2 regions of the Kitasatospora sp. NPDC001175 genome follow, and region 2 is predicted to be linked to the other one. Evidence: riboswitches for the same ligand, from Rfam matches in the RefSeq annotation. Region 2 holds a riboswitch; the other holds the start of a gene.

Region 1 (9,542 bases), on a different contig from region 2:
GAGGGGTTGACCACCTTGTCCACGGCGGCGTTGAAGCCGGCGCCGGAGGTGCCGGAGGCACCGGAGGTACCACCGCCCTTCGAGCCGCCGCAGGCTGAGGTGGTGAGGGCCAGCGTGGCCACCAGGGCGGCGGCGGCGAGCGTCCGGTTTCGCTTCATGAGTACGGATCCTCCTGAAGATGCGCGGGCCTGAGCGGTCCGCCGAGGGCTGTGGGGCACCCGAGTCGGGCAGTGGCCGGAAACGGCCGGCCGGCCTTGGGAGTTGGGGTGGTGCAGCGGGCTCAGTTGCCCTTGGGGTCGAGCGCGTCGCGCAGCCCGTCACCGAAGAGGTTGAAGGCGAGCACGGTGATGAAGATCGCGAGGCCCGGGATCACCATGTAGGTGGGATCGACCTGGTAGATCTTGGTGGCGTCGGAGAGCATCTGTCCCCAGGAGGGCGTCGGCGGCTTGACGCCGGCGCCGAGGAAGCTGAGTGCCGCTTCGCTCAGGATGTTGGTGGGGATGATCAGGGTCGCATAGACCAGGACCGGCGCCACCAGGTTCGGGAGCAGCTCGCGCAGCAGGATGTGACCGCTGCCGGCGCCGAGGCTGCGAGCCGCGTCCACGAATTCGCGTTCGCGCATCGACAGCGCCTGACCGCGGACGATGCGTCCGATGTAGGGCCAGCCGAAGAAGCCGATCACCAGGACCAGAATCGCCATTCGGACGCCGGTTCCGCTCAGCCCGAGCAGTCTGTCGGGCATCACGGACACCAGCGCGATGCTGAAGAGCAGTTGGGGGAAGGCCAGCAGGACGTCCATCACCCGGCTGATCGCCGCGTCCACCCAGCCGCCGAAGTAGCCGGCGGCGACGCCCATCAGTACACCGATCACCACCGAGACGCCGGCGGAGAGGAAGGCCACGGTGAGCGAGATCTGGGCGCCGTGAACGATGCGGCTGAAGACGTCACGGCCGAAGACCGGGTCGACGCCCAGCAGAAAGTCGCCGCTGATCCCGCCGAAGGGGTGCTTGGGAAGGCCGGTGTCCGCGTTGATCTGGTCCGGATGCGGCTGGTCCGCCGGATGGCCGAACAGCGAGGTCAGTACCGGCGCGAGGATCGCCGCCAGGATCAGCAGGATCACCACTATGCCGCCGGCCATGGCTATCTTGTCGCGTTTCAACCGGCTCCAGGCGATCCGGCCCGGTGAGCGGCCCTCGATCTGCTTCGACGGGGCCTCGGCGGGTCCGGCTTCAGGGGCGGACCCGGTGGTCTCGGTGGGTGTGGTCATGTGTCAGTTCGTTCCCCTCGCCGACGGTGGCCGGCCCACGGTCCTGGCCGTACCCGGAGTGACCGGACCCGGTCAGGGCCCGGGCCGAGGACGGTCCGGTTGTCGCGACATTTGCGGTGTGGTGCGGGTGCGTCGGTGCGGTGGTGCCCGGGTGCGGCAGTGAAGAAGTGATTGTTCACGGGTGCACTTGACATCGCGCCGGACGTCGGGCGCGCGGTGGAAGTGCGAACAGTGCCAAGTGGTGCGGGAGTTGCATTCGGAGCAGGACATGCCGAAGTGCTGCCGCGCAGCGTGCACAGCGCGCGGGGTCAGGCAGTCGGCGCGATGTCGCCCTTGTGGGGCGGGCGCCGTCATTGCTTGCGCAGACTCTCCGTCATTCGGACAACCTTGCGCCAGCCCTGGCAGCCGAAGGATGCAAAGCTGTGATCTGCGGGCATGCACGGTGAATCCGGCCGCATGAGGCCCTTCAGCCACCTGGCGCAGTGCCGGTAAGATGCCACACGCATGCGAACTGACATGCCGTCCGAGCCCTGCGGCCACCCGGCGCCCACAGGGCCGCCCGGGCGGGATTGCGGCTCGGCGGGCGGCCGGTCACGCGGTCGCCCTCCCTCCGGGGGGTCTCCCCGGTCAGCGGGTCGGGTGGCCCTGCCAGGCGTCGCGGTCGAAGAACGGGCGGGCGCAGGCGCGCAGCCACATCGCGACCGGGTCGTAGTCGTCGGCCATCAGCACGGTGGAGACCGCTAGCCCCTCTGGCGCATGGGCGGCCGCCCGCTGCACCAGGGCCCGGGCGGCCTCGACGGCGGGCGGCGAGGTGTCGTACAGGTCCAGCCCGATCGCCAGGTACGGTTCGCCGAGGGCCGGCTGCACCCAGGCCCGGCGCAGCGAGCGCAGCGGGCGCACCTCGGCGGCCTGCTGCTCCAGCACCGCGTAGAACTGGGGTGCCTGCACCTGGGGTTCGCCCAGCTGGAGCGGCCCCGCGGGCAGCCGGTCCAGCCCGGCCGCGATCCGGCGCAGGTCGGCCCACGGGACGCCGATGCCGCCGCCCGGCACATGGGGATTGAGCCACAGGCCCCAGCGGGTCCGGTAGAGCGCGTTCGCGACCTCCAGCCCGGAGATCACCTCATGGCCGCGGGCCCAGCCGCTCGCGGTCAACTGCTCGGGCGAGGTGACGGCGGGTGCGTAGCCGTGCCCGCCGATGTCCATGTTCCCGTACTGGGCGTCGGGGCTGCCCGGCGTGCCGTGCCACAGCAGCATCCACACCTGACCCTCGGCCAGGGCGCGCAGCAGGTTCTCGTACGCCTCCCAGCGCTCCGGTGCGACGTCGCGCAGGGCACGCTCGATGGCAGCCGGATCGGCCGCCGGACGTGCGGCCGGGGGCTGGCCCCAGCCCGGTGCGCCGCCTGCCACTGTGCCGTTCATGCCCCCGCCTCCGGCCGGGTGCCCCGGGCGAGCGCTCCGGGCATGGCGGACGTACGCGTCCACCGCCCCCTGGTCCGGGGTGCCCCGATGCCCTGCTCGCTCACGTCGGGCCCTCTCCGTACTCGTCCGTCGGCACGCGCTGCCGCTACTCGGACAGCGGGCCGCTCACCCGACCGTACGCCGCTGCCGGGCAGCAGCCTATGGGGCGGCGCCGACGGACTTGACACCACCGCCCCTTACTCACCAGCTCAGCCCCGGACGTAGAACGGCTGCACCCGGGTGAGCAGCCACTCCACCACCGGGTCGGCGACCAGGTCGAGCAGCACCAGGTGGACGCCGTACGGCAGCGGGGCGGTTCCCAGCGCACGGCCGAGCGCCTCGTTGGCCTGTGCCGGATCGGTCAGCAGGTCGGGGTCGAACTGCACCCCGACGAACAGCGCCGGGGCGTCCCCCTCCACCGAGGCGCAGGCCCGACGGGCCGTCAGCACCCCGGGCAGAGTGGCGAGTTCGGCGGCGGCGGCGGCCAGGAAGGCGTACGGCTCCTCGTGCGGCTCGGGTTCGCGCAGCGCCACCTTGGCGCCGTCCGGCTGCCCCTGCCAGCGGTCACCCTGCGGGCCGCGCCGCAGCTCGCCGACCCCCTCGGGCGGGATCGGGATGCCCACCGGGGCCTGAGGGTTGACCGCGATCCCGACCCCCAGCGGCAGCCCGCGGGCGAACTCCCAGACCGGGGCGACAGCGAACGGCATCCCGGGGGCGTGCTGCAGGAACACCTCCTGCGAGGAGAAGACCGGGACGTACGGCGCGCCGGCCAGCTCGATGGTCGGCAGGTCCAGCGAGGCGCCCTGCGGGTCGGCACCGGCCGGCAGCGGGATCCACACCTGGCTGCGGGCCAGCACCTCGACCACCCTGGCGGTCGCGCCGGGCTCGCCGAGCGCGGCGGTGAGCACCTGCTCCAGCTCGTTGGCGGGCCAGCCGCCGCCCGTCGGGGCCGTACCGGGCTCAGCCCATGCCTGCGTCTCGCCAGCCGGGTAGCTCATCGGCTCCTGCCCCTCCAACCTGACCGGGTGCTGCCCCGGTCTCCACCGCTGCCAGAAGGGTAGCGGGAGGCGGTCCGTCCCCGATGCGCCCCCGTACCGCAAGGGTGAACCCGCCCCACCTGGGGAGGAGATGTCCGACCCCTCTCCCCCTCGGCCCACCCGGCATGCCATGATGAGCGCGCTCATACGCAGCGCCCAATTTCATACTGGCCGTTCGAACCCGCGCGGGAGAGTCCGGAGTGCCCTGCACGGGCACGGGCCGGCGCCGAAGGAGCAAGTCCTCCCCGGAATCTCTCAGGCACCCCTACCGCACGGGCGAGGCAGATCTGGAAAGTGGACACGGCCGCGCCGTGCGCCCACCCACGGTGCAAGCCGCCATCCTTGGTTAGCGGTGAAGCTCTCAGGTTGTGACGACAGACGGGGAGACTCCACCCCCGTGTGCCCGTACGCAGGTCAACCCCTGAGTGCCCCAGCCAAGGAGTTCCGCCGTGTCCCTCCGTCACACCGCGCTCGACGCCCTGCACCGCTCCCTCGGTGCGACCATGACCGACTTCGCCGGCTGGGACATGCCGCTGCGCTACGGCAGCGAGCGCGAGGAGCACATCGCGGTCCGCACCAAGGCCGGCCTGTTCGACCTGTCGCACATGGGCGAGATCACCGTCTCCGGCCCGCAGGCCGGCGAGCTGCTCGACCACGCACTGGTCGGCTTCATCTCGGCGCTCGGCGTGCTGCGCGCCCGCTACACCATGATCTGCCGCGAGGACGGCGGCATCCTCGACGACCTGATCGTCTACCGCACCGCGGAGGACGAGTACATGGTGGTCGCCAACGCCTCCAACGCCCAGGTGGTGCTGGACGCGCTCACCGAGCGCGCGGCCGGCTTCGACGCCGCGGTCCGGGACGACCGGGACGCCTACGCGCTGCTCGCCGTCCAGGGCCCGGAGGCGAACGCCATCCTGGCCTCGCTCACCGACGCCGACCTGCCGGGTCTGAAGTACTACGCGCTGCTGCCCGCCACGGTGGCCGACCGTCAGGTCTGGCTGGCCCGTACCGGTTACACCGGCGAGGACGGCTTCGAGGTCTTCTGCGCCCCCGGCGACGCCGAGCACCTGTGGAACGCGCTGAGCGCGGCCGGTGCCGACAAGGGCCTGGTCCCGTGCGGCCTGTCCTGCCGGGACACCCTGCGCCTGGAGGCGGGCATGCCGCTGTACGGGCACGAGCTCTCCACCGAGCTGACCCCCTTCGACGCCGGGCTCGGCCGGGTGGTCCGCTTCGACAAGACCACGGGCGGCGGCGAGTTCGTCGGCCGCAAGGCGCTGGAGCAGGCCGCCGCCGAGGCCGAGTCCAAGGCGCCGCGCAAGCTGGTCGGCCTGGTCTCCGAGGGCAAGCGGGTGCCGCGCGCCGAGTACTCGGTGGTCGACGCCGAGGGCACCGTGATCGGGCGGATCACCTCCGGCGCCCCCTCCCCCACCCTGGGCAAGCCGATCGCCATCGCGTACGTGGACGTCGCACACGCCGCGCCCGGTACGGCAGTTGCGGTGGACGTCCGCGGCAAGCACGAGCCGGTCGAGGTCGTCGCGCTGCCCTTCTACAAGCGCGCCCGCTGAGCCCACGGCCCGCCCCGGCCGTCTCATAACCCCCGCCTGTCCGGTCCGCTCAGCGGACGGCTTCGCCCTACCCTCTTGCGATCCTGGAGAATGACGCCATGAGCAACCCCACGCACCTGCAGTACAGCAAGGAGCACGAGTGGCTGACCGCCGCCGACGAGGACGGCGTGTCGACCGTCGGCATCACCGAGCACGCGGCCACCGCGCTCGGTGACATCGTGTACGTCCAGCTCCCGAACGTCGGTGACACCGTCACCGCGGGTGAGTCCTGTGGCGAGCTCGAATCCACCAAGTCGGTCAGCGACCTGTTCTCGCCGGCCACCGGTGAGGTCGTGGAGATCAACCAGGCCGTCATCGACGACCCGGCCCTGGTCAACGGCGAGCCCTTCACCGGCGGCTGGCTGTACAAGGTCCGCGTCACCGCGACCGACGAGCTGCTCGACGCCGCCGGGTACGACGCCTTCATCGGCGCCTGACCCTTCCGGCCCCTCGGGGGCGGCGGCCGCAGCGCGGCGGCCGCCCCACGCCTCCTCAGGTCCCCTGCCCCGCCCCACAGGAAGACCCATCTCCATGACGGTTCTGAACCAGTCCCTGCACGCGCTCGACCCCGAGATCGCCGCGGCGGTCGACGCCGAGCTGCACCGTCAGCAGACCACCCTCGAAATGATCGCCTCCGAGAACTTCGCCCCCGTGGCGGTCATGGAGGCCCAGGGCTCGGTGCTGACCAACAAGTACGCCGAGGGCTACCCCGGCAAGCGCTACTACGGCGGCTGCGAGCACGTCGACGTGGTCGAGCAGATCGCCATCGACCGGATCAAGGAGCTGTTCGGCGCCGAGCACGCCAACGTCCAGCCGCACTCGGGCGCGCAGGCCAACGCCGCCGCGATGTTCGCGCTGATCCAGCCGGGTGACACCATCCTGGGCCTGAGCCTGGCCCACGGCGGCCACCTGACCCACGGCATGAAGATCAACTTCTCCGGCAAGCTCTACAACGTGGCCGCGTACCACGTGGACGAGAAGACCGGCCTGGTCGACATGGCCGAGGTCGAGCGCCTGGCCAAGGAGCACCAGCCGAAGCTGATCATCGCCGGCTGGTCCGCCTACCCGCGCCAGCTGGACTTCGCCGAGTTCCGCCGCATCGCGGACGAGGTCGGCGCGCTGCTGATGGTCGACATGGCGCACTTCGCCGGCCTGGTCGCCGCCGGTCTGCACCCGTCCCCGGTCCCGTACGCGGACGTGGTCACCACCACCACCCACAAGACCCTGGGCGGCCCCCGCGGCGGTGTGATCCTCTCCAAGGCCGAGTTCGCCAAGAAGATCAACTCCGCGGTCTTCCCCGGCCAGCAGGGCGGCCCGCTGGAGCACGTGATCGCCGCCAAGGCCGTGGCCTTCAAGGTCGCCGCCTCGGAGGAGTTCAAGGACCGCCAGCGCCGCACCCTGGAGGGGGCCAAGATCCTGGCGGAGCGCCTGCTCCAGGACGACACCGCCGCCGCCGGCGTCTCCGTCCTCTCCGGCGGCACCGACGTCCACCTGGTCCTGGTCGACCTGCGCAACAGCGAGCTGAACGGCCAGGACGCCGAGGACCGGCTGCACGAGGTCGGCATCACCGTCAACCGCAACGCCGTCCCGAACGACCCGCGCCCGCCGATGGTCACCTCCGGCCTGCGCATCGGCACCCCGGCCCTGGCCACCCGCGGCTTCCAGGCCGAGGACTTCCGCGAGGTCGCCGACGTCATCGCCGAGACGCTGCTGCCCTCCTTCGACGAGGAGAAGGCCGCCGCGCTCCGGGCCCGCGTCACCGCGCTGGCCGCGAAGTACCCGCTCTACCCGGAGCTGTAGGCCTCCCCGGGAGCCACCGGCGTCCCGCCCTGGGTGACCGGCCTCACTCCGCCGCCGTCACCTGGAACTCCGGGGCACCGCGCACACTGGACAGTGAGCGCGGTGCCCCGACCCATGTACCGCTAGCAAGTCCTTCCACGAGACCCAGACAAGGACGTCCACCGTGGCCATCAGCGTCTTCGACCTCTTCTCCATCGGCATCGGCCCGTCCAGCTCGCACACGGTCGGCCCGATGCGGGCGGCCCGGATGTTCGCACGCCGCCTGAAGTCGGAGGGACTGCTGGCCCAGACGGCCTCCGTCCGCGCCGAGCTGTTCGGCTCGCTCGGTGCCACCGGCCACGGCCACGGCACCCCCAAGGCCGTGCTGCTCGGCCTGGAGGGCAACTCCCCCCGCACCGTCGACGTCGACAAGGCCGACCTGGACGTGGAGCGGATAAACGCCGAGAAGCGCCTGCTCCTGCTGGGCGACCACGAGATCCCCTTCGACCCCGGCACCCAGCTGATCCTGCACCGCCGCCGGTCCCTGCCCTACCACGCCAACGGCATGACCCTGGCAGCGTACGACGCCGACGGCGTCCCGGTGCTGGAGAAGACCTACTACTCGGTCGGCGGCGGCTTCGTGGTGGACGAGGACGCGATCGGCGCTGACCGGGTCAAGCCGGACGACACCGCGCTGCGCTACCCCTTCCGCACCGGTGAGGAGCTGCTGCGCCTCACCCGGGAGACCGGCCTGTCCATCTCCGGTCTGATGCTGGAGAACGAGAAGGCCTGGCGCAGCGAGGCCGAGATCCGGGCCGGGCTGCTGGAGATCTGGGCCGTGATGAAGGAATGCGTCGCGGCCGGCATGGCCCGCGAGGGCATCCTGCCGGGCGGGCTCAAGGTCCGCCGGCGCGCCGCCGCCGGGGCGCGGGCGCTGCGTGCCGAGGGCATCGGCCCGGCGAACGCGATGGAGTGGGTCACCCTCTACGCGATGGCCGTCAACGAGGAGAACGCCTCCGGCCAGCGGGTGGTCACCGCCCCCACCAACGGCGCGGCGGGCATCATCCCGGCCGTCCTGCACTACTACCTGAACTTCATCCCGGGCGCCGACGACGAGGGCATCGTCCGCTTCCTGCTGGCGGCCGGCGCGATCGGCATGCTCTTCAAGGAGAACGCCTCCATCTCCGGCGCCGAGGTCGGCTGCCAGGGCGAGGTCGGCTCCGCCTGCTCGATGGCGGCCGGCGGCCTGGCCGAGGTCCTCGGCGGCACCCCCGAGCAGGTCGAGAACGCCGCCGAGATCGGCATCGAGCACAACCTGGGCCTCACCTGCGACCCGGTCGGCGGCCTGGTCCAGATCCCCTGCATCGAGCGCAACGGCATGGCCTCGGTCAAGGCCGTCACCGCCGCCCGGATGGCCCTGCGCGGCGACGGCCGCCACCACGTCTCCCTCGACAAGGCGATCAAGACCATGAAGGAGACCGGCGCCGACATGAAGATCAAGTACAAGGAGACCTCGCGCGGCGGCCTCGCGGTCAACGTCATCGAGTGCTGACGCCCCCGCGCTGAGCAAGCCCGAAGTCCCCGGTCCGCGCCCTGCGGGCCGGGGACTTCCGGTCATCGGAGTGCGAAGGTTCTCTGATGCGGCGCCGGATCGGGCTCGCGAGGGGCACGCCCACCCGTTCGATGCGAGCTTGTGGCGGAACGGTCGCCGAGGTGACTTCGGCTGGTCAGCCTGCTGTCGGGCTCTGCGCGACCTGCGCTCGCACGAACCCGTGGCTCCGCTCCACTTTCGCTACATGCAGCGTGTAGCTCTGGTACCACTCGGCTTGCCCGCGCTTCTGCGCCGCGCGGTGCTCGGCGTCGCCCCGCCACTCCGCGAGGGCGTCGGCGTCGCGGAAGTACCCGACGGTGATGGACAGCCCGCCAGGCGTCTGCGCGTGGTCCATCCCCAGGAACCCGGGGACGTCCTTCACCAGGTCTTCCATGCGTGCGTTGGTCTCGCTGTAGCCACTCTGGTCCTGGGTTCGCACCGCGGTGAAGACAGCCACGTAGTAGGGGGGTTCATAGGCCTCGACGGGCGCGACAGGCGCTTCGGAGTGATTGCTCATGGCGCCACCGTAAGGTGGGACGCGCCCAGCGATCCAGCCTTTCCTGAACGGGATGCACAAGGGACCGGGCTCTTGACCAAAGCCGTCCGAGCTCTCCTCCAACTCCCGGAAACGGCCACGAGCCCACCGGCTCACAGAACGGCGCGAGGGACGGGAACGCCGGGGCGGACGTCGGCCGATGCGGCACTAGCAGGACGACGGGTACGTCTTGACGCTGACCGCCCGGCCGGCCGAGCAGCGCCGGATCTCGGCCGCGACCTGCTCGGAGACAGGGACGACCAGCTCG
Region 2 (9,542 bases):
GCTCGACCACCAGCAGTCGGCGGGACGGCGCGGCGGTCCCGGGTTCGGGCTCGGTCGAAACGGTGGTCACCAGGGCTCTCCAGCACGCAGCTTCGACCCGACGACCGGTCCTGCCGCCGGGCCGATCATCCTCCCATACCAACCTCTGAACACCGGGCTGCTGGCCGGGGACGCTTCTCGGCCACGGTGAACGCACGACCGGCCGGGCGCCCCTTCATCCGACGCTCGCCTTCACCAGGGGCACCCCTTCGTCCAGGGCGCCGCTTCGTCCGGGGCTCACCGCCCGGCCCGCGCGCCCCGCGGCGCGGCGAACGCGCTACCCAACCGGCCAGGTGTGTACCGGCTCCCCCGCCCGCGAGTACTCCATGTACCGCCGCGTCATGGCCGCCAGCGCCGCCGCCCGGTCCATCCCGTACTGCTCGCGCAACCGGTGGACGGTGGCGCTCTGCCAGGCCGCCCCGTTCATCCGGCGCAGGCAGCGCTGCTCGATGATGCCGAGGTAGCGGTCCCGGTCGCCCGCCGCCACCCCCCACTCGGCCAGCCCTTGGTACGCCAGCGGGAGCAGCTCGCTCAGTACCAGTTCGGTGGCCGCGACCGGGACGGTACCGCGTGCCCCCCGCCCGCTCTTCGGCCACTGCAGGACGGCCTCGATACCGTGCCGGGCGGCGCCCAGGAAGTTCTCGTCCGCCTGGGCGAAGGCGAGCCTGGTCCAGATCGGCCTCGGCTGCTCGGCGAGCACCCGCACCAGGCCGTAGAAGAAGGCCGCGTTCGCCAGCGTGTCGGCGACCGTCGGACCGGCCGGCAGGCAGCGGTTCTCCACCCGCAGGTGCGGGACGCCGTCGGCGACGTCGTACACCGGCCGGTTCCAGCGGTAGATGGTGCCGTTGTGCAGGCGCATCTCGTTCAGCCTGGGGATGCCGCCGGAGGCCAGCACCTTGACCGGGTCCTCGTCGTAGCAGACCGGGAGCAGCGCCGGGAAGTACCGTTGGTTCTCGGCGAAGAGGTCCAGCGCGGAGTCGACCCAGCGCTCCCCGAACCAGGTGATCGGGCGCACGCCCTGCGCCTTGAGCTCGGCCGAACGGGTGTCGCAGGCCTGCTGGAAGAGCACCGGCCTGGTCTCGCGCCACAGCTCCCGGCCGAACAGGAACGGGGAGTTGGCCCCGAGGGCGACCTGCACGGCGGAGAAGGCCTGCGCGGCGTTCCAGACCGAGGCGAAGCGCTCGGGGGTGACCTGGAGGTGCAGCTGGAGCGAGGTGGCGGCGGCCTCGGCGACCATCGACACCGACTCGATCGACAGCTGCTCCACGCCCTGGATGTCGAGCGCGATGTCCTCGCCCCTGGCGGCCAGGATCTGGTCGCTGAGCAGGGTGTAGCGGTCGTTGTGCGACATGGCGTCCAGGCCGGTGTGGTCCAGGTCGAGGGTCGGCAGGATGCCGACCATCACGATCCGCGCCCCGACCTCCGCGGCCTTGCGGTCGGCGTACCGCAGGCAGGTGTCGAGCTCCTCGCGCAGGTCCTCCAGGACATGGCCGGTCAGCCGGTGCGGCGCGATGTTGACCTCGATGTTGAACTGGCCGAGCTCGGTCTGGAAGTCGCTGGAGGCGATCGAGCCGAGCACCTCCTCGTTGTACATCAGCGGCCTGCCCTGCTCGTCGGCCAGGTTGAGCTCGATCTCCAGGCCCATCATGGCCCTGGGGCGGTCGAAGCGCTCCTCCCGCAGCATCCGCTCCAGTGCGTCCATGCAGGACTGCAGCTTCCGGCGGTACAACTGCCGGTCGGCCAGCTCCGCCCGACTCGCCACGACCTTCTCGCCCATGGGTGCCCCTTCACCTTTGGTCGATCCTTCGGCCGATCGCTCCTGCATCATGCCCCGCCGGAAGATCGATAGCCGCTCACCCGAACAGGTTGACGATAGAGGGTTTCTGACATTGCGTCAGCCATCTCCCAGCTTGCCATGGGCCACGGAACGTGATATGAAGGTCACCCTGCGCACCTGTTCGAGTAGAATTCGCACTGCGCTTCCAGCCGGTGCCATGCCGCTCCGAATCTCATCGTCGGCAGGTTCCGCGCCCGCACCGCGATCATGCCCAACCGGACACGGCCCAGGTCCCGTCACACCAACGCCACGCCGGTATGCCGCACTCGCACGCCGATCTAGCACGGAGAGGCGACCCGCCATGACCATGCAGACGCCCCAGCCCCCGCCCAGCGCCCTGCGCGCGGTCCTTGCCGCGCTCGACTCCGAGACCGCGCTGTGCCAGCCCGCCGCCGGTGCGCTGCGCGACGCCGCCGGCCCGCTGCTGCCCTCCCATCCGCTCGCGGTGCACGTCCTGGAGGGACCCGGCGCCGGGCTCGCCACGGCCAGGCGCACCGGGTGGCGCTTCCTGATCAAGCGTGGCTCGGCGGCGGTCCCGGCGGAGCCCGCAGCCGAGGTCGCGGCGGCGGCCGAAGTGGTCGAGACTGCGGACGGCCACGCCTTCTCGCACTTCACCGCAGGGCCGTACCTGAACTCCACGGTCCGGGCGCTGCGCCAGGCCTGGCAGCTCGCCCAGTCCTCACGGTCCCGGCACCAGCCGCGACTGCTGTCGATGCCCGGCCACTACGCCACCGCGCTGTGGCTGCACCATCCGGAGGCCAGCCCGGCCACCGACCTGCTGATCCCGCTGGCGCCCGCCCCCTGCGGGGTGACCGCGCACCGGGTCTACCCGGCGCTCGAACTGCTGGCGATGCTGGAGCGCGCTGCGGTCCCCGCGCGGCTGGCCGCCGGGATCTCCTGAGGCGAATCACCCGGACGGGCCATCTGGATCTGACTCGGTCGAGTCAGCATCCGGGTGGCCCGTCCGGCCGTCCCGACCGGGTTCCGCCGCCTGAACGGGTGATGTAGCGAAGCCAGTTGTGGCGCATGTCACCAAATCGCTGCGCGATCGGCTCGCGATGCCGACATTGGGAATCAGGTGGAAAGGGCTGCCAGTCCTACCCACCGACGCGCCGGTTCACACATGAGCCGGGGCCGGCAGGAGATCCGACCGGCGGGGCGGACGCCCGGGACCGACCGGCAACAGGGAACGCGGGGGAAGGAGCGAGCCGAGAGTCGAGTCCGAACGTGCATCGCGGGCCTGCCGCCGACTTCACCGGCGGGCACAGCGGTCGACTTCTCCGGCGGACGGAGCAACGACCCTCGACGAGGATGTGCGCCCGGGCCGCAGCTGTCGGTGCGCGTTCACCACGGGCCCCGTTACCGGCCGGTCCGATGGGGGCGGCCGCGGCGGCGGGAGCGGATCGTCGTGAGCGAAGCGAGGGTACGAGTCATGTGCCAGCACCGTCCTGAGTGCCCGTCAGCGGAGTCCGCCGACCGTGAGGCGGCCGTCCCGGTGGCCCGCCACCCCGAGCAGGGGTGGAGCCTGCTCTGCAACGGCGTCCTGATCTTCGATGACACCGGCGAGCTGCTGCCCGACGGGCAGGTGATCGCACCGCACCGGCCCCTGGCCGCGGCCTGAGCAACCCCGGAGAACGGCGCGGGGCCCTTCAGAGGAACGATCCTCCGAAGGGCCCCGCGCTGCTGTTCGACTCAGACGCCGTACTCGTCCAGCGGCGGGCAGGAGCAGACCAGGTTGCGGTCGCCGTACGCGCCGTCGATCCGGCTCACCGGCGGCCAGTACTTGTCGGCCGGGTTGACGCCCGCCGGGAAGACCGCCTCCTGCCGGGTGTACGGGTGCGCCCAGTCACCGGCCAGGTTGGCGGCGGTGTGCGGGGCGTTCCGCAGCGGGTTGTCGTCGGCTGCCCACTCGCCCGAGCCGACCTTGTCGATCTCCGCACGGATCTCGATCATCGCCTCGCAGAAGCGGTCGATCTCGCCCAGGTCCTCGGACTCGGTGGGCTCGATCATCAACGTGCCGGCCACCGGGAAGGACATGGTCGGGGCGTGGAAGCCGTAGTCGATCAGGCGCTTGGCGACGTCGTCCACCGTCACGCCCGTCTCCTTGGTGAGCGGACGCAGGTCGATGATGCACTCGTGCGCGACCAGGCCGCCGGGACCGGTGTAGAGCACCGGGAAGTGCGGGGCCAAGCGCTTGGCGATGTAGTTGGCGTTCAGCACCGCGACCTGGGTGGCACGCTTGAGGCCCTCGCCGCCCATCAGCCGGACGTACGTCCAGGAGATCGGCAGGATCGCGGCCGAACCCCACGGCGCGGCCGAGATCGGGCCGACACCGGTGGCCGGGCCGGCCTCCGCCTGCAGCGGGTGGTTCGGCAGGTACGGCGCCAGGTGCGCGCGCACCGCGACCGGGCCGACGCCCGGGCCGCCGCCACCGTGCGGGATGCAGAAGGTCTTGTGCAGGTTCAGGTGCGACACGTCCGCGCCGAACTTGCCCGGCTTGGCCAGGCCGACCAGGGCGTTGAGGTTGGCACCGTCCACGTACACCTGACCGCCGGCCTCGTGCACCATGCCGCAGATCTCGGTGATCTGGGCCTCGTACACACCGTGGGTGGAGGGGTAGGTCACCATCAGCACGGAGAGCTGGTCGCGGTGCTGCTCGATCTTGGCCTTGAGGTCCTCGACGTCCACGTCGCCGTCAGTCAGGGTCTTGACCACGACCACGCGCATCCCGGCCATCACGGCCGAGGCCGCGTTGGTGCCGTGCGCGGAGGACGGGATCAGGCAGACGTCGCGCTGGGTGTCGCCGTTGGCGTGGTGGTAGGCACGCACCGCCAGCAGACCGGCCAGCTCGCCCTGGGAGCCGGCGTTCGGCTGGATGGAAACGGCGTCGTAGCCGGTCACCTCGACCAGCTGCTGCTCCAGCTGGCGGATCAGGGTCAGGAAGCCCTCCGCCTGGTCCACCGGGGCGAACGGGTGCAGCTGGCCGAACTCCGGCCAGGTCACCGGCTCCATCTCGGTGGTGGCGTTGAGCTTCATGGTGCACGAGCCCAGCGGGATCATGCCGCGATCCAGCGCGTAGTCCCGGTCGGAGAGGCGACGCAGGTAACGCAGCATCGCGGTCTCCGAGCGGTGGTCGTGGAAGACCGGGTGGGTGAGGTACTCGTCCTCGCGCAGCAGCGCGGCGGGCAGCGCCTCGGCGTTCTCGTCCAGCTCGACGCCCTCGATGCCGAAGGCGGCGAGGACGGCGGCCAGGGTTTCGCGGGTGGTGGTCTCGTCGCAGGAGATCGACACGGTGTCGGCGTCGGCCTGGTACAGGTTGACGCCACCCGCGCGGGCGGCGTCCACGACCGCGGCGGCCCGGCCCGGGACGCGGGCGGTGACGGTGTCGAAGAACTCACCGTGCAGCAGCTCGACGCCACCGGCCTTCAGACCCTCTGCCAGCGCGGCGGCGTAGCGGTGGGTGCGGCGGGCGATGTCGGCGAGGCCGTCGGGGCCGTGGTAAACGGCGTACATGGAGGCCATCACGGCCAGCAGCACCTGAGCGGTGCAGATGTTGCTGGTGGCCTTCTCGCGGCGGATGTGCTGCTCGCGGGTCTGCAGCGCCAGCCGGTAGGCGCGGTTGCCGTCGGCGTCCACCGAGACACCGACCAGGCGGCCGGGCAGGTTGCGGGCGTACTCGGCACGGACGGCCAGGTAGCCGGCGTGCGGGCCGCCGAAGCCCATCGGCACACCGAAGCGCTGCGAGGTGCCGCAGGCGATGTCGGCGCCGAGCGAGCCCGGGGACTTCAGCAGGGTGAGGGCCAGCAGGTCGGCGGCGACGGCGACGATCGCGCCCAGGCCGTGCGCCTGCTCGATCACCGGGGCGAGGTCGCGGACCACACCGGTGGCACCGGGGTACTGGAGCAGCACACCGAAGACGCCGCGCTCGGCGATCTCGGCCGGGATGCCGTCCGACAGGTCGGCGACGACCACCTCGACGCCGGTCGGCACCGCACGGGTGTTGATCACCGCGACGGTCTGCGGCAGGGTCTCGGCGTCGACCAGGAAGACACCGCCCTTGACCTTGGTGACCCGGCGGGCCAGCGCCATCGCCTCGGCGGCGGCGGTGCCCTCGTCCAGCAGCGAGGAACCGGAGGTGGCGAGCCCGGTCAGGTCGGAGACCAGGGTCTGGAAGTTGAGCAGCGCCTCCAGGCGGCCCTGGGAGATCTCCGGCTGGTACGGGGTGTAGGCGGTGTACCAGGCCGGGTTCTCCAGCACGTTGCGGAGGATCACCGGCGGGGTGAACGTGCCGTAGTAGCCGAGACCGATCATCGGCTGCAGGACCTGGTTGCGCGAGGCGAGTTCACGCAGCTCTGCAAGCACCTGGGCCTCGCTGCGACCGGCGGGCAGGCCGAGCGCGGTGAGGCTGCGGATGGCCTCCGGCACGGCGGCGTCGGACAGCTCGTCCAGCGAGCCGTAGCCCACCTGCGCCAGCATCTTGTCCTGGGCGGCGGTGTCGGGGCCGATGTGGCGGGTCTCGAAGGGGCTGGCCTGCTCAAGCTCGGCGAGCGTCGGCTGGGCGTTCATGGGGGTCGAGGCCTCCTGGTCGCGGACCGGCGGGGGGGGGTGCACACGTCGTTGGGCTCCGCCGCTGTGGGAGCGGTGGTCCGATGTGCGTGTGAACCCGACAGGCCTCCCCCTCTGTCATCGGGACCTGAGAGCTTCGCCGCGCGGGAGGCCCGGGGGGCGTCCATCGGCTTGCACCGTCGGTGAGGGTGGTGCCGCCGGCTCCCGCGCCAACAGCCCTGCCCTGCTTTCCAGAGTGACCTAGCCCACACGGTACGGATGCCTGAGAGATTCCGGGGAGGGTTTGCTCCTTCGGCGCCCCACTTCCCGCAGTTCAACGGGGATTGGGGACTCTCCCGAGCGGGCTCGGCGGTCGCGCCCAGGGTACCAGCGGAAACCCCGCAGATCACCGGTCGGTCGGGGGCGATCGGGCGGAACACCGACGACCCCGGACAGCCCAACGCCCTCCCGTACGGCTGCCTTCGGGTAGCCGCTGTCCGACTTGATGGCTTTTCGTGTGAAGTGGCGGTCGGACAGCTCCTCCAAGCCGCCCACCAGACGGGATTCCCCCAGGAGCACGTAGTGGAGGACGGCGTGCAGACCGACATCGATCCGCGGGACCTGATCGGCCACAAGGCGGTCGACCGGAACGGTGACAAGATCGGCACGGTCGACGAGGTCTATCTCGACGACGCGACGGGTGAGCCCGAGTGGGCCGCGGTGCGAACCGGGATCTTCGGCCGGGATGCCTTCGTCCCGCTGACCACCAGTGAGTTCTCGGGCGACGAACTCAGGGTCCCGTACGACAAGTCACTGATCAAGGAATCGCCAGACTTCGGCGTCGGGCAGCACCTCTCGCCCGCACAGGAGCTGCAGCTCTACCGCTACTACGGCCTGGACGCGAGCGCCCCCTCGGCGGCACCCGCAAACCGCACCTCGAAGACCACCGACCGGGACTTCGGCTCCGTCGGGTCGACCGGACCGCACCCGCCCGCCACCCAGCCCACGCCCGCGGCAGCCCCCGCACCTGCCACACCCCCGGCGCCCTCCGCACCCGCCACTCCGGCAGCACCCGCCACCGGGGAGCGCGCGACGGCCGGCTTCACACCGCCGACTCAAGCTCCGGCTCCGACTCCAAGCCCGACCGCACAGCCTGCCACGCCGCCGGCCGACCACGTCAAGAGCCCCGCCGTGGCGGACAGGCCCGCCCTCAGAACCACCGGGTCCAACGGGCGGGCGGTGCACGCCCCCACCCCGGACCGGGCGGCCGCCCAGGGCGCGCCGGCCGGGCCCATCGAGATCACCTGCCGCGAGGAGCGCCTCGACATCAGCACCGAGTGGCACGTCCTCGGCACCGCGCGGCTGCGCAAGTACGTGACCACCGAGTCCGTGGAGCGCCGGGTACGGCTCGCCCGGGAGCGGGTTCGGGTCGAGCGCGTGCCAGTGACCGAGTCCGAGCGGGCCGCACTGAGCGACCAGGAGCTCGCCGACGCGGTCGAGGAGGTGACGCTGCGCGAGGAGCGGCCGGTGCTGCGCAAGTACCTGGCGCCGGTCGAGCGGGTGCGCCTGGTGGTCGAGCGGTACACCGAGGAGCAGGTGATCCGCGAGGAGCTGCGCCGGGAGCAGGTCGAGGTGTACGACAGCACCACCCCGGACGCTCCCACCACCCCGGGCGCGACGCCCTCCACCCCACCGCCCGCCCGTCCCGAACCGCTGCGCCACGCCTGACCCGTCGCTTCGCTTCCAGCCCCGGCACCGGACGAAACGGAGCCGGGGCGACCGGTTTGCCTAATTTTCAACCGTAGATATTTGACAGTCTGAACTATCCATGTGCATCGTTACTTCAGTTCGTTGACTTTCGCCCTTGGCCACAACCGCCGAGGGACCTGAACTGGAGGAAGAACCGTGAGTGAGGCACCACAGCCCAGCTCCACGGCCGAGAAGCCGAGCAGCGCACGAGTGCTGCCCGCTCTGATCCTGGCGATGCTGGCGTTCAGCGTGGTGCAGACCGCGGTCGTCCCGATCCTGCCGTCGCTGGCCAAGGAGCTGCACACCGCCGGCTCCAACATCACCTGGCTGATGACGGCCAACCTGCTCTCCGCCGCCGTGCTGACCCCGCTACTGGGGCGCTTCGGCGACCTGCGCGGCCGCAAGCCGATGCTGCTGATCTCACTGGCCGGCCTGGTCGCCGGCTCCGCCCTCGCGGTCGGCACCCACTCCTTCACCTGGCTGGTCGTCGCCCGCGTCCTGCAGGGCGCCGGCGGTGGCGTGCTCCCGCTGGCGATCAGCATCGTCCGTGACGAGCTCCCCCGGGAGAAGGTCACCGGCGGCGTCGCCGCGATCTCCGCCTCGATGGGCGTCGGCTCGGGCCTCGGCCTGGTCGCCACCGGCCTGCTGCTGGAGCACTGGAGCTACAAGTCCATCTTCTGGATGGGCCTGATCTTCGGCTTGATCGCGGTCGCTCTGGTCGCCCTGCGCGTCCCCAAGGACCCGGTCGTCGACAAGGACGGCGGCGCCGACCCGCTCGGCGCGCTCACCCTGGCCGGCTGGCTCTGCGCCCTGCTGGTCGCCGTCAGCCAGGGCAACCACTGGGGCTGGACCTCGACCAAGACCCTGGGCCTGTTCGCCGTCGCCGCCGTGGTCGCCCTGATCTGGATCGCCATCGAGGTCAAGGTCAGCCACCCGCTGGTGGACATGAAGATGATGTCCCGCCCGGCCGTCGCCTTCACCAACATCTCCGGCCTGCTCATCGGCTTCGGGATGTACGGCTCCTTCATGGTGATCAGCAACTTCGCCCAGACCCCCGCGAAGTTCGCCCACTACGGCTTCACCGCCACCGTGCTGCACGCAGGCGTGATGCTGCTGCCCTCCGCCATCGGCTCGATGGTCGCCGCCCCCGTCGGCGCCCTGCTGATCGCCCGCAGCGGCCCGCGTCTGCCGCTGGTCCTCGGCGGAGCGCTCGGCGCCGCCTCGATGGCCTACCTGGCCGTCCGGCACAGCGCCGAGGGTGACATCTACCTCGCCTCCGCCGTCTTCGGCCTCGGCGTCGGCCTCGCCTACGCCGCGATGCCCGCGTACATCAACGGCGCCGTCCCGGCCGAGCAGAGCGGTATCGCCAACG

The links. A riboswitch is a leader RNA that binds a small molecule or an ion and turns the genes downstream of it on or off. The one in region 2 is predicted to bind glycine.
Region 1: it holds a riboswitch for glycine, as region 2 does, so the genes downstream of both, gcvT (glycine cleavage system aminomethyltransferase GcvT) here and gcvP (aminomethyl-transferring glycine dehydrogenase) in region 2, are expected to answer to the same signal.

The regions. Positions count from the first base shown of each region.
Region 1 covers NZ_JBSFJU010000038.1:48,778-58,319, forward strand. The annotation lists gene ACWDAK_RS25055 (ABC transporter substrate-binding protein) at 1-158, opposite strand, end outside; gene ACWDAK_RS25060 (ABC transporter permease) at 281-1,267, opposite strand; gene ACWDAK_RS25065 (enhanced serine sensitivity protein SseB C-terminal domain-containing protein) at 1,895-2,686, opposite strand; gene ACWDAK_RS25070 (enhanced serine sensitivity protein SseB C-terminal domain-containing protein) at 2,935-3,723, opposite strand; glycine riboswitch at 3,939-4,043, shown strand; gene gcvT (glycine cleavage system aminomethyltransferase GcvT) at 4,212-5,330, shown strand; gene gcvH (glycine cleavage system protein GcvH) at 5,429-5,806, shown strand; gene glyA (serine hydroxymethyltransferase) at 5,901-7,169, shown strand; gene ACWDAK_RS25090 (L-serine ammonia-lyase) at 7,333-8,700, shown strand; gene ACWDAK_RS25095 (antibiotic biosynthesis monooxygenase family protein) at 8,876-9,256, opposite strand; gene ACWDAK_RS25100 (hypothetical protein) at 9,443-9,542, opposite strand, start outside.
Region 2 covers NZ_JBSFJU010000043.1:45,594-55,135, forward strand. The annotation lists gene ACWDAK_RS26730 (CPBP family intramembrane glutamic endopeptidase) at 1-70, opposite strand, end outside; gene ACWDAK_RS26735 (glutamate-cysteine ligase family protein) at 317-1,816, opposite strand; gene ACWDAK_RS26740 (hypothetical protein) at 2,178-2,777, shown strand; gene ACWDAK_RS26745 (DUF5999 family protein) at 3,309-3,497, shown strand; gene gcvP (aminomethyl-transferring glycine dehydrogenase) at 3,569-6,442, opposite strand; glycine riboswitch at 6,550-6,681, opposite strand; glycine riboswitch at 6,683-6,790, opposite strand; gene ACWDAK_RS26755 (PRC and DUF2382 domain-containing protein) at 7,016-8,149, shown strand; gene ACWDAK_RS26760 (MFS transporter) at 8,327-9,542, shown strand, end outside.